DNA from 2 places in the Plantactinospora sp. GCM10030261 genome. Region 1 is predicted to be linked to the other one. Evidence: riboswitches for the same ligand, from Rfam matches in the RefSeq annotation. Region 1 holds a riboswitch; the other holds the start of a gene.

Region 1 (6,656 bases):
CGATCATGTGCCCGTTGTCGGCCGCGTTCCAGGTGTCGATCGCCCGCAGTTCGGGCTCGCACGCCAGGGCGTTCCGAAGGTTCTCGATCTTGAGGATCAGGCCGAGCCGGTGCCCGCGGTGTTCCGGGTCGACGAGCGTGGTCTGCTGGAACGCGTGCCACCGGGCGTCGTCCTGCAGGTGCAGCATCGTCCAGCCGACGATCCGGCCGGTGGCGTCGTGGCGTACACCCGCTTGAGCGAGTCGTCGGCGCCGGCGCCGGCACTGGATCTCGGTCTGCCGGATCCGCTCGGCGTCGACGTTCTCCGGCTCCCATTCGAGAGCACCCAAGGGGGCGTCGGCCAACAGCCGGCTCTCCAGGTACGCCACATCGGCGAGATACTCGTCCGGCGTGGGATCCTGCCACCGCAGCAGCGAGTAGCCGGCGGCGTGCCGGTACGCCTCGATGAGGCTCCGGTCCAGCACGGCCTGGTCGACGGTGGGCACCTCCAGCCGGCGGCGCACCTCGGCCAGCGCCGACACGGCGCCGGACCCGGACGCGAAGTGCTGGCCGGCGGCGTCGCGGAAGGCGCCGCCCGGCAGTGCCACCACGGTCATCCCGGTGATCCGCTTACGACCCAGGCCGTTGACGACCCGGCGAGCGTGGTCGAGGAGCGCCCGGCCCACTCCCCGACGCCGATGCTCCGGATGCGTGTAAAGCTCGACGGCGGCATTGTCCACGTTGTCCAGTTCCGGAAGTTGTACCTCGAGGTATCCGGAGGCCACACCCCCGAGCCGGGCGACAAACCGGAGGATTCGATACCCCGGCGCCGGATTCCGGAGGGCGGCGGCGTAGGTCTGCCGGGTCAGCGGCGGGAAGTCGGGCGTCTCGGCGCGGATGCCGGCGGCGAAAACCTGGTATGCCTGCTCGACGGTTGCCTCGTCAGGCGGGTCGAGGGCAACGATGTCGATGCTCATACCTTGACGGTGAACGACGCGAGCTGGTGGCGCGAGCGAATTTCGCCGCCCCCCCGGCCACCCGCGAAAGTGTTTTGGTCGGGAGGGACGCACCCACAACGCCTCCGGCGTCGGATCGTAGAGCTTGGAAAGTCTCCGGCGGTGCGCCCTCCCGCACGGAGCATCTTGCGCGTCGCAATTCGCGCCGTCAAGTCCCCGGTGGGGGTTTTCTCTCTACGCAGGGCAAAATCCCAGCTACTGAGCGAAGTCGCAACTTCCACCGAACGGCTCGACCGGGCCGCCGACAAGGCTTCATTCGTCGGCGGTCGGCCGATATCCGCGAGCCGGCGTCAGCCGAGCAACCCGACCTCCCGCAGGGCCCGCAGCGATGGGCGCACCTGGTGCGTCGGGCCCACCTCGGTGGCCACCGCGTCGAGGGTCTTCAGCCCTTCGCCGGTGTTGTAGACGACGGTTTCCCGGGCCGGGTCCAGTCGGCCGGACTCGACGAGCTTGCGCAGCACCGCGACGGTGACACCACCGGCCGTCTCGGCGAACACGCCGGTGGTCCGGGCGAGCAGCCGGATGCCGGCCCGGATCTCGTCGTCGGTGGCCTCGTCCATCCAGCCTCCGGTACGCCGTACCGCCTCCAGGGCGTACTGCCCGGCGGCCGGGTCGCCGATGTTCAGCGACTTGGCGATACCGGTGGGCCGGACTGGCGCGATCACGTCGGTGCCAGCGCGCAGCGCGGTGACGATCGGGTTGCACCCGGCGGACTGGGCCCCGAAGACCGTCCAGCCACCCGCCGGGGCCTCGACAAGACCGATCTCCACCAGCTCGGCGAACGCCTTGTCAATCTTGGTGAGCAGCTCACCGCTGGCCATCGGGATGACCACCTGCTCGGGAATGCGCCAGCCGAGTTGCTCGGCCACCTCGTACCCGAGGGTCTTCGAGCCCTCGGCGTAGTAGGGCCGGACATTGACGTTGACGAACGCGGTGTCGGCGAACTCGTCGGTCTCCACCAGTTCGCTGCAGAGCCGGTTCACGTCGTCGTACGAGCCCTCGATGGCCACCAACTCGCCCCCGTACACGGCGGTGGTCACCACCTTGCCGCGCTCCAGATCTGCGGGGATGAAGACGATCGACGGCACCCCGGCCCGGGCCGCGTGCGCGGCCACCGAGTTGGCCAGGTTGCCGGTGGATGCGCAGGCGAAGCGGGCGAAGCCGAGCCCGTGCGCGGCGGTCAGCGCCACCGACACCACCCGGTCCTTGAAGGAGTGGGTGGGGTTGGCGCTGTCGTCCTTGATCCACAGCGGTGCCGCGATACCCAACTCGGCGGCGAGCGCCGCTGCCGGCACCAACGGCGTCAGCCCCGGGTTCACGGTGATCCGGGTGGCCGGGTCCTGGCCAGCCGGGAGCAGAGCGGCGTACCGCCAGAGGTTGTCCGGCCCGCGCTCGATGTCGGCGCGGGTCACCCGGGCCAGCGCGGCCTGGTCGTATCCGACCTCCAGCGGGCCGAAACACTCGTAACAGGCGTGCTGTGCGGCGAGCGGATACTCGGTGCCACAGCCGCGACAGACAAGCGCGCGAGCCGGACTGGGCGCGGCCGGGCCGGATTCGGTGACGGGCTGAGTGGTGGATTCGACGATCGATGTCATGTCGCGGGTCCTCTCATCTTTCCCCGCATCGCACCCTGCGACGGGGACGGAATTGGCACCTGCCTGTGTGGTCGTCGTCGAGCACGAAGGTGGTTGCCGGGGCGTCATCGGGCCGTATCCCTCAGCCCCTCTGGATGAGGTATGAAGTTGTCCCGTCAGCCTAACGCGCGTTCCGGACGCCGGCCCGCCGCCGTCCCATCCACTGGACGAACCGGCTCTCGGGCCGCAATTGCTCTGCGATGTAACGAACATGCCCGGATGAGCGCTTGATCCGGTGGCGCGACGATCTTGTCGCCCGCCCGGAGCGCCCCAGCCGGCCTCCGGGTCACGGGGACGACCGAAGGGAGACCGCGACGTGCGGTTTCGCATAGTGACCGGCTCAGTACTGGCATCGATGATCACGATGGCGGGGACGCTCGCCGTGGCGGTCCCCGCCTCGGCTGCGGGGATCACCGGGGACACCGCTACCCCGCTCCCGCTGTCCACGTACGCCGACATGCAGGTGAACGAGGCGCGCAAGGAGGTGTACCTCGCCGGCGGTGACCGAATCGTCGTGGCCGACCAGAACGGCACCGTCCTGCGGACCATCGACGGACAGACCCGCGTGTCGGGGCTCGCCCTCAGCGCGGACGGCACCCGCCTGTACGCCGCGCTAAACGGCGCGAATGCCGTCGCCGTCCACGACCTCAAGAAGCGGCGGGAAGTCAAGCGGTACGACACCGGCGCCGCCTGCCCGGGCGACGTGGCGCTTGCCGTCGGCAAGCTCTGGTTCAGCGCTGGCTGCTCGCAGAACTTCGGCGGCAGCGTCAACGCACTGGACCTGGCCACTGGAGCGATCACCACTCACGACACGTGGCTGCCAACCGTCCAGGGCGTTCCGCTGCTCGCGGTCTCCGAGCGGGACGGCTGGGGTACCCGGCTCATCGTCGCGGCCCGCGACCTCAGCATGACCGAACTGAAGACGTACGACATCACCAGCGGCGCACCCGATCCGATCTGCTGGGGGCCGGGGCCCTGTGCCATCGACGTGCCGAGCATCGTGCAGGACCTGGCTGTCACCGCGGACGGTGCGGACCTGGTGACCGCTGAAGGCGCGCAGTACCACACCCTCAGGTCGGTGGTCGGCCTGTCGACCATGCGCACCTACCCGAGCGGCGCTTACCCCACCGCCGTAGGCATCGCCAGCGCCGGCCAGCTCGCGCTCGGCTCGGGCAACCCCAGTGCCGACGGCACCGACCTGTTCGGTTACGAAGTGACCGCTGACCAGCCGAACTGGACCTACGATTTCGGAGTACGGGAGACGGCCACCAACGACCTCGCGCCGCGCGGCCTGGCCTGGGGCGCCGCTGACACGCGGCTGTACGCGGTCGTGACTCACCAGGACGGCACGTCGCCGGTGCTGCGCACCCTCGTCCCCACGTCGTGAGGACGCGCAACAAACCGGCAATCTGAGGCGGCTCGGCCGGGTGTCCGCGCACCCGGCCGAGCCTGCGCTTGCGGCGCCCGTTCCGTACAGCCGATCTCGGTGGCGCGACGGCGTGCCGACCGCTCGCCGGTGGTGTTGCCGTTCAACTCGCTTCACCTGCTGGGGTCCGGCCGTTCGGTCGGGGTCATCGGGGGACGCATGTCGTCGTCCTGGAGCGGCCGAAGCTCGACGAGAGGGACAGGACGGCCAGGATGACGCCGGTCAGCGCGGCGGCGGCGAGGAACGCCGCGCGGGTCGAGCCCGCCGCCGCAACCGGCCCGAGCAGCAGCGGGGACACGAACTGACCGGCGAAGATGGCGCTGGCCAGCAACGCGGTGGCCTGGCCCCGCCGGTCGACCGGCGAATGATCGGCGACCAGCACGGTCAACGCCGGTACGGCCAGGCCCATACCGATGCCGAAGACGGCCGACGCCGCCAGCATCAGTGCGGTGGCGCCGGTCAGGCCGAGGACGGTCAGGGCCACCAACCAGGTGGCGAACGCGACCACCAGCAGATGGCGCTGCCCCCACCGGCCGCGTATCCGCGCGTAGCCCAACCCGACAAGCGTCATCACCAGCGACTGGACGCCGGCGAAGATCGCCACGACCGTCGTGTCGGTGACGCCCACCTCGGCCAACCGCAGCGGCAGGAACACCAGCACCGCGTACAACAGCAGGGTGCAGGTGGCCTGGAGGCCGTAGATCCCGACGAGCGCCGGGCGGTCGCGGAGCAGCGCGACCATCGACCCCGGGCGCCCGGCGCCGCCGGGCGGGCCCGGCCGGTGGTCCGGCAGCGCGCGGAGGGTGAGCAGACCGAGTGGTACGCCGATCAGGTACGCGGCGAACGGCGCGTGCCAGGAGAGCGTGCCGAGCAGCCCGCCGGCCAGTGGGAACAGCACACCGCCGATGCTGATGGCGGCGGACCGCCAGCCCATCGCCCGGTCCCGTGCCGCGCCCTCGTACAGGTTGAGCAGCCCGAGCGTGGTTCCGGCGAAGACCACCGCGGCGCCGACGCCGAACAACAGCCGGGTCGCGATCAACGCCGGGTACGAGTCGGTGACGAGTCCCGCGCCGCCGGCCAGGCCGTACAGGATCAGACCGGCGGCCAGCGGTACGCGGACACCCCAACGGTCGATCGCCCGGCCGACAAGCGGTCCGGCGACGGCCAGCGACAACCCGTGGGCGGTGAGGATGAGCCCGGCAGCGGCGCCGCCGAGCCGCAACTCGGTCCGGAACAGCTCGACCACCGGCGCCAGCACCGCGCCGGCCAGTACGGTCAACGTGGAGCCGGCCAACAGGATGATCAGCGCCGCTCGCCGTCGCGTCGGTGGGGCCGCGACGGCGGTGGTCCCGACCGGCGCCTGACTCCCGCCGCCCGGCGGGGCCGCGGCGGCAGTTCCGATCGGTGCACCTCGTCGGTGACCGGCGCGGCTCGACTCCGGCATGTCACGCCCCCGTGCCTGTGTCATGCGGCAAGCCTCAAACCTGCACCGCGGTTGAGGTCAAGTCGCCGTTGGCCGACCCGATATGCGGCGGTGGCGTGGATCTTGGACAAGTTCCGTCCAGATACGACGGAAACTGTCCAAGATTGGCGATCGCAACGACAACCCCGCCGCGAGCGGCACCGCCGGCGCGGCAGCGACCCAGGAAGCGCGGCGCCGTGTCAGCTCGTGACGTCCTTGCGGGTGAAGCGCCAGTAGGCGAGCGACCAGAACAGCGTCGCGTACGCCACCGCCGAGATACACCCGCGCACCACGTCGTCGGTCTGCATCGGCGTGGAGAGCAGCCCCAGCCACGCCCGGCTGTAGTGGGTCGGCAGGAAGTCGCGGATCACACCCAACGCCGTGATCTGGTCGAGGATGCTGGACAGGATCCACAGCAGCACCGCCCCGCCGACCGCGCCGAGCGCCGCGTCGGTGCTGACCGAGAGCAGGAACGCCAGCCCGGCCACCACCAGCAGCACCACCGACAGGTAACCGAGGATGGCGAGCAGCCGCAGCATCCCTTCACCGGCCGGGATCTGCGCGGCGACGGTGCTGCGCAACGGCTCCCAGCCGTACCGCAGGGTGCCGGCGAGCAGCGCGGTCCCGGTGAGCAGCAACAGCGCCAGCAACGAATACGCGAGCGCAACCACCAGTTTCACGGTGAGCAGCCGGGCCCGGGGCACCGGCACGGCCAGCAGGTAGCGCAGGCTTCCCCAGCTCGCCTCGCTGGCCACCGTGTCACCGCAGAACAGCGCCACCACGACCACGATCAGGAAGGTCGACGACACCAGCAGGCAGAACAGCGCGAAGTTCAACCCGCCCGAGGTGGCCAGGTCGAGCAGGCTGCCGAACTCGCCGCCACCGTTGTCGTCGTCGCCGCCCGACTCGAACTGGAACGCGGCCAGCACGATCAGCGGCAGCAGCACCATGAAACCCAGCGCCAGCTGGGTGCGTCGACGGGCGGCCTGCCGCCGTACCTCCGCCATGATCGGCAGGGTGGCGCGCGGCCGGTAGCCGGCGGCGGCGCCCGCGGGCCCGACCGGCGCCGCGTCCCCGACAGCGCCTTCCGTGGTACGCGACATCAGCGGTCCCCGCTTCCCCGAGAGTTCTCCCCGACCA
Region 2 (6,656 bases), on a different contig from region 1:
GCGACCTGCCGGGCGAAGCCCATCTCGTGGGTCACCACGACCATGGTCATGCCACCGGCCGACAGATCGGCCATCACCGCGAGGACCCCCTTCACCAGCTCGGGGTCCAGCGCGGAGGTGGCTTCGTCGAAGAGCATCACCTGGGGTCGCAGGGCGAGCGCCCGGGCGATGGCGACCCGCTGCTGCTGACCACCGGACAGCTGGGCCGGGCGGGCGTCGGCCTTGTCGGCCAGCCCGACCCGGTCCAGTTGGGCCCGAGCCACCGCGTCGGCCTCGTCGGCGGCCAGCTTCTTGATCCGGCGCAGCGCCAGCGTGATGTTGCGCCGGACGGTCAGGTGCGGGAAGAGGTTGAACTGCTGGAACACCATGCCGATCCGCTGCCGCAACGCGTCCGGGTTGTCGGCGCGCACGCTGCGCCCGTCGAGCAGGATGTCTCCCCGGTCCGGCTCGATGAGCCGGTTGATCGTGCGTAGCAGGGTCGACTTGCCGGATCCGGACGGCCCGATGACGCACGCCGTCCCGCCCCGCGCCACCTCCAGCTCGGCACCGCGCAGCACCCGGTTGGCGCCGAAGGCGAGGTGCACGTCCCGGACGCTGAGGCTGACCGGGACCGCGTCCACGGCGGCCTCGTCCCCGGTCGCGGAGCGGTCCGTCGCGGTGGTCACGGTCGGGACGTTTGTCACGGGGGCGTTCCCCGGGTTCGCGCTCGTGGTGCCGGTCATCAGCGGTCCTCCCGTCGAGGAGTAGGCGGCGCGGCCTCGCCGGCCAGCGCCAGGTCGGTGTCGTCGTCCCCGGTCGGCGCGGGGGCGGGTCGACCGTCGCGCAGCCGGCGGTCGATCCAGTTCACCGCGTGGGTCAGCGGCACGGTGAGCACGAGATAGAAGAGCCCGGCCAGCAGCAGGGCCGACTCGTTGCCGGTGTTGGCCGCGTGGTCCTGACCGATCCGGAACAGGTCCCGCTGGCTGGCCAGCAGGCCGAGGAAGTACACCAGGCTGGAGTCCTTGATCAAGGAGATCAACTGGTTCACCCAGGCCGGCAGCACCCGGCGGATCCCCTGCGGGATGATCACCATGCGCATCGCCTCGCCCCAGGACAGGCCGAGCGCCCGGGCCCCCTCCAGTTGGGCTGCCTCGACGCTCTGGATGCCGGCCCGGAAGATCTCCCCGATGTAGGCGGCGGCGATAAGCGACAGCGCCAGGATGCCCAGCGGGTACGGGTTAGGTCCCCAGATCTCCATGCCGACCGGGGCCAGCCCGACCCCGATCAGCAGGATCGTCGCCGCCGCCGGCAGACCGCGGAACACGTCGGTGTAGACCCGCGCCGGCCAGCGCAACCATCGGGTACGGGCGAGGCCCGCGAAGGCGAGCAGCATCCCGAGTACGGAGCCGAGTAGGGCGGCGGAGACCGACAGCACAAGCGTGTTGCGCAACCCGACTTTCAGCATCTCGGGAAACGCCTGCTTCATGGCCGACCAGTCGAAGAAGGTCGACCACAACGTGCTCAGGACGTCCATCGGTCGGTCACCGCCTCCCTGCGTCGCGTACCGGTCAGGAAGCCGGCGTGGTCGTCGGGGTCACCGCGCCGGTCGGGGTCGCCGCGGCCCCGCTGGGGACGGCGACCGCGCCGCTGCCCGGCCTGAAGTCGGCCGGGATCGGCCGGCCCGGGTAGTACTGCTCCTGCAACCGGCTCCACGTACCGTCGGCGATGACCTCGTCGAGGGCCTTGTTCAGCGCCTCGCGCAGCGCGTCGTTGCCCTTCGCCACGGCATACGCGGTGGGCGCCGGGCTGAGTTCCTTGGCCGCCACCTTGATCTTGCCGCCGCTGTCGGCGGCGGACTTGTCGCCGATCTCGGCCGGGGCGATCCAGGCGTCGGCGGTGCCGGCCTTGAGCTGGTTGACGGCGCCGTTGTAGTCGGGCACCCGCACCGGGTCGAGGTTCTGCCTCGTGGCGTAGTCGTCCTGCACCGTGCCCTGCACGACGACCACCCGCTTGCCGCCGAGCTGGTCAAAGCCGGTGATCGACGAGCCGGCCGGCACGTCCAGGCCGAAGTAGCCGAAGTCGTAGCCGTTGCCGAAGTCCACGGTCTGCTTGCGCGCCTCGGTGATCGTGATGGACGAGCTACCGACGTCGAACTTGCGGTTGTTGACCTGCGACAGCAGGGCGGAGAAGTCGGTGCCGACGAACTCCACCCGCAGGTCGAGCTTCGCGGCGACCGCGGTGAGCAGGTCGTTGTCGAAGCCGGTGAACCTGCGGTCCTTCAGGAAGACGTTCGGCGGTGCGTCGGTAAGCGTGCCGGCGCGCAGTACCCCGGCCTGCACCAACTTGTACGGGTTGTCGGCCGAGGCGGCGTTGTCACCGCACCCGGTCAGCGTGGTGAGGCTGAGAACGACGGCCGCGCCAGCGGCGGCGGCCCTGGTCAGGATGGAACGGATGCGCATGGAGAACTCCAGGATCAAGCACGACCGGCCATGGGCACGGTCGATGGACGGCGCGCCGGATCGGCGTACCGGTGGGAAGGGGTTTCGCGGTTGCTGTTACGCCTGGCGGCGGCGACAGCCGGCGCTGTGCACCCGCATCAGGTCGACGTGCCGGCGTTTCACCAGCAGGGTCCGGACCGGGCGGGGTGGCGCCGCAGCGCGAGCAGACATGGTTCCTCCAGGTCGATGACCTGGAAACCAGGCCACGCTTGCACCGGGGATTGGCCGGTGCCTGGTCTTCACCCGGGGCACCCCACCGCGGAGGAGGGTTGCCGGCCAGCGAGCCGGGGCTTGACGCTGGCGCTCATGACCTGCGGGAAACGCTAGCAGCAGAACCGAGAAGATCGAATATGAGGCCGCTCACCCCGCTGACGGGAGGGATGTCGGCTCGGACCTCCGGCTGGTCGTACCCTCGTCGGGTCGGCTACCGGTCGTGAGGACGAGGACAGCGATGAGCCCTGGGCACCATCACCACACCGAGCGGGATCGCGAGACGATGTCCGGGACGGCCCGCCGGCTCACCCTGGCGCTGCTGATCCCGGCCGTGGTGCTGACCGCGATCGGCATGGTGCTGCTCTGGCCGCAGGACCCGCCGCAGACGCCGACGGGCGGGGAGACGGTCCGGGCCATGGGCACGGTGCTGGCCGTGACGCCCGAGGCGTGCCCGGAAAACCCCGAGCTGCCGGAAGCTCCGGAGGGCGAGGCCGCAACGGGGGTTCCGGCGCCGGTCTGCGGCACCGTCGCGGTGCGGATCACCGACGGTGCCGGTGCCGGCAGCCAGGTGGCGACCGAGATTCCGGCCGGCCCCGGGGCAGTCACCGTTTCCTCCGGCGACGAGGTGGTGCTGCTCCAAATCTCCGACGAGCCGGGGGGCGAGCCGACGTACTCGATCGTCGATCACCAGCGGTCCACCGGGCTGTGGCTGCTCGGCGCGGCCTTCGCCCTGGCCGTCATCGCGTTCGGCCGGTGGCGCGGGGTCACCGCGCTCGGTGGACTCGGCATCACCTTCGCGGTGCTGTTGCTCTTCATCGTCCCGGCCATCCTCGACGGCCGGTCCCCGGTGCTGGTGGCGGTGGTCGGCGCCGCGGCGATCATGCTGACCGTGCTGTACCTCACGCACGGTTTCACCATGACCACGACGGTGGCCGTGGCCGGCACGCTGGCCAGCCTGTCCATCACGGCGGTGCTGTCCGCGCTGTCCATCGCCGTCACCCACCTGTCCGGCATAGCGGACGAGGCCACCAGCTACCTGAACATCACCCAGGGTGATGTCAACATGCGCGGCCTGTTGCTGGCCGGCATCGTCATCGGGTCTCTCGGGGTGCTAGACGACGTGACGGTCACCCAGTCCGCCACGGTCACCGAACTGGCCCGGGCCAACCCCGCGTACGGCTTCCGCCAGTTGTACGGCGCCGCGACCCGCGTCGGCCGCGCGCACATCGCCTCGGTCATCAACACCATCGTGCTTGCCTACGCCGGGGCGTCGTTGCCCTTGATGCTGCTCTTCGCGGCCGGTAACACGCCCGTCGGCGAGCTGCTCACCACGGAGCTGATCGCCCAGGAACTCATCCGCAGCATGGTGGGGACGATCGGTCTGGTGTCCGCCGTACCGATCACCACCGCGCTGGCCGCGCTGCTCGCCACCCGCTGGGATCCCGGCGGGGCGGCCGTGGAGGCGGCGCCGGTCACCGCCACCGGTCCGGCGACCGGCGGAGTCGCGGGTCCGGCCGCCGCCCCGGCCGAGGTACCGCGGCAGACCGAGGCGCTGGGGGCGACACCGCAGCCACCTCCGACACCGGCCGGCACGCCGTGGCAGGACCCGTCCCCGCCGGAGGACCCGTGGGCGGCGTTCGTCGACCGGCACCCCGACGGCCCGCGCTGAGTCGACCCGTCCCACGGCATCCGACACGAGGCATTGCCGGCAATGGTTCGGCCGGTCCCCGTCACCCGCGGCGCCGTGTAGGGGGCCCCGAAAGACTTTGCGCTGCTGTAGCGGACGCAACACCTGTTGTCCGATTATCGGACGATCGGTGTTGCGTGGGTTGCAGCAGCGCAAAGGGAGCCCGACGCCCAGTCCCGGGGGCACCACGTAGGGCGGCGGGCACGTCCAGGGGCACCGGCAGGGGCGAGCAGCGGGGCTTGTCAGGGACAGCGGTGCCAGGCCGTGGTGAACAGGTCCGGGTCGCCGAAGTTGCCCGACTTGAGCAGCAGCGCCAGCCGTGGACCGGGATCCGGGACCATCCACGGCAGCCCGGGACCGACCGCCGGTCCCACCCGCAGCGCCCCCAGGCCCAGGCCGTGCACCACGGCGCCCGAAGTCTCCCCGCCGGCCACCAGCAACCGCCGGACCGCCAGGTCGGCCACCGCGCGGACGGCGATCTCCGCGGTCGCCGCCTCCAGCAGCTCGGCCGAGCGTCCGGCTCCGAGCCGGACCTCGAACTCGGCCACCTGCGCGGGATCGGCCGACGACGAGACCAGCACGGGCTCCTCCACCGACCGGTACGCCGCGTCCAGCGCCGCGAGGACACCGGCCACGGCGCCCGCGAAGTCGACGTCGAGGTCGACCGGGGACAGCGGGATCCGCGGGCCGGGAAACGTGTCGACCTGCTCCCGGGTACGCGCCGAGCAGCTCCCGGACAGGATCAGGCGCCGCCCGGCCGGCACCACCGGAACCACCCGGGCCGCCGGCAGGTCATTCCCAGCCGGCGCCGAACTGGAAGCCCGCGCCTCGCTTCCGGCCGGTGCCGAACTGGAAGCCACCGCTCCGCTCCCGCCCGACGCCGGACCCGGGGTCGACGCCGGGGCGGTGGCGCCGGACCGGGCCCGGGCCAGCGCGGCGGCCAGCCCGGCGGCGCCGCCCACCAGCGGTCGGGTCGGCCCCCGCAGCAGGGCGGCGGCGATCGTGTCCAGGTCGTCGTCGCCGACTGCGTCCGCGAGCACGTGTCGGGCACCGTCCCGGCGGGCGGCTTCGATGGCGGTGGCGACGCGGTCCGGGCCGGCGGCGACCGTCGCCCGGTCGACGAGCGCCACCCGCGCCGCGGTCTGCCGGCCGAGCACCCGGACGAGATCGGGGTCCCGCATCGGGGTGAGCGGGTGGTCGCGCAGCGGCGACTCGGACAGCAGCTGCCGGCCGACGAACAGGTGTCCCTGATAGACGGTGCGCCCCACCCGGGGCGTCGCCGGCGTTCCCACGCTGACCGGCGCCGTGCCGTCTCCGGCGACGAGGTCCGCCAGCGCGTCCGCCACCGGGCCGATGTTGCCGTCGTCGGTCGAGTCGAACGTCGAGCAGTACTTCTGGTAGAGCGTGGTGCAGCCGGCGTCCACCAGCCAGCGCCCGGCGGCGAGCGACTCGGCGACGGCGCGGTCCCGCGGCGCGGTGCGGGACTTCAGCGCGACCACCGCGGCGTCGCAGTCCGGCGGCGGCGCGCCGGGCGTACCGACGACAACGATCGCCGACCCGCCCGCCTCGCACACCGCGTCCGCGAGGTCGCCGGCGCCGGTGAGGTCGTCCGCGACGACCCCCAGCCAGGGGCGGGTCATCGGGCCGCCGTCCGGGCCGGTTCGCCAGCGCTCCGCTGGTCCGGCACCAGCGGCGCGACCACCACCTCGCGACAGACGGCCCGCAGCCGCTCCACCTGCGCGGCGCTCGCACCCGCGTCGATCACCACCGCGTCGACGGACGCCAGGTCGAGGAAGCGCATGGGCGCCCGCGCGGTCAGCTTGCCGTGATCCAGCAGCAGGATCACCCGCGCGGCACTGCGGGCCATGGCACGTTTGGTATCGGCGTCGGAGGCGTTCGCGGAGTAGACGCCGGTGGGCCCGGCCGCCGTCGCGGAGAGCACCGCGACGTCCACCGCGAGGTCTTCGAGGCTGGCCCGGGTGATCGGGCCGGTGAAGGACCGGGTCGCCGCGTGGTAGGCACCGCCCAGAGCGATCAGGTCGATGTCGGTGCGGGCGGCGCAGACCTGGATGACCGGGACGGAGTGGGTGACCACGGTCCGGCCGCCGGGCAACTGAGCGGCCATAGCGGCGACGGTGGTGCCCGCGTCCAGCGCCACCACGGCGTCCGACGAGACGAGCGGGACCGCCGCCCGCGCGACCGCCTCCTTCTCGGTGGGCGCGGCGTCCCGGCGCTCCTCGAACGGTGCGCCGGAGGCGGCGGTGGGCAGGCTGGCGCCG

Evidence for each region. A riboswitch is a leader RNA that binds a small molecule or an ion and turns the genes downstream of it on or off. The one in region 1 is predicted to bind S-adenosylmethionine.
Region 2: another riboswitch for S-adenosylmethionine. It lies ahead of ACFQUZ_RS23510 (ABC transporter substrate-binding protein); the one in region 1 lies ahead of thrC (threonine synthase).

What each region holds. Positions count from the first base shown of each region.
Region 1 is NZ_JBHTDD010000027.1:101-6,756, forward strand. Features, by position in the region: gene ACFQUZ_RS25605 (GNAT family N-acetyltransferase) at 1-955, opposite strand, end outside; gene thrC (threonine synthase) at 1,285-2,589, opposite strand; SAM riboswitch class I at 2,600-2,730, opposite strand; gene ACFQUZ_RS25615 (YncE family protein) at 2,945-4,015, shown strand; gene ACFQUZ_RS25620 (MFS transporter) at 4,200-5,522, opposite strand; gene ACFQUZ_RS25625 (ABC transporter permease) at 5,717-6,619, opposite strand; gene ACFQUZ_RS25630 (alpha/beta fold hydrolase) at 6,619-6,656, opposite strand, start outside.
Region 2 is NZ_JBHTDD010000022.1:75,415-82,070, reverse strand. Features, by position in the region: gene ACFQUZ_RS23520 (amino acid ABC transporter ATP-binding protein) at 1-722, opposite strand, end outside; gene ACFQUZ_RS23515 (amino acid ABC transporter permease) at 722-1,513, opposite strand; gene ACFQUZ_RS23510 (ABC transporter substrate-binding protein) at 1,548-2,438, opposite strand; SAM riboswitch class IV at 2,678-2,789, opposite strand; gene ACFQUZ_RS23505 (YibE/F family protein) at 2,929-4,359, shown strand; gene ACFQUZ_RS23500 (four-carbon acid sugar kinase family protein) at 4,620-6,017, opposite strand; gene ACFQUZ_RS23495 (DeoR/GlpR family DNA-binding transcription regulator) at 6,014-6,656, opposite strand, start outside.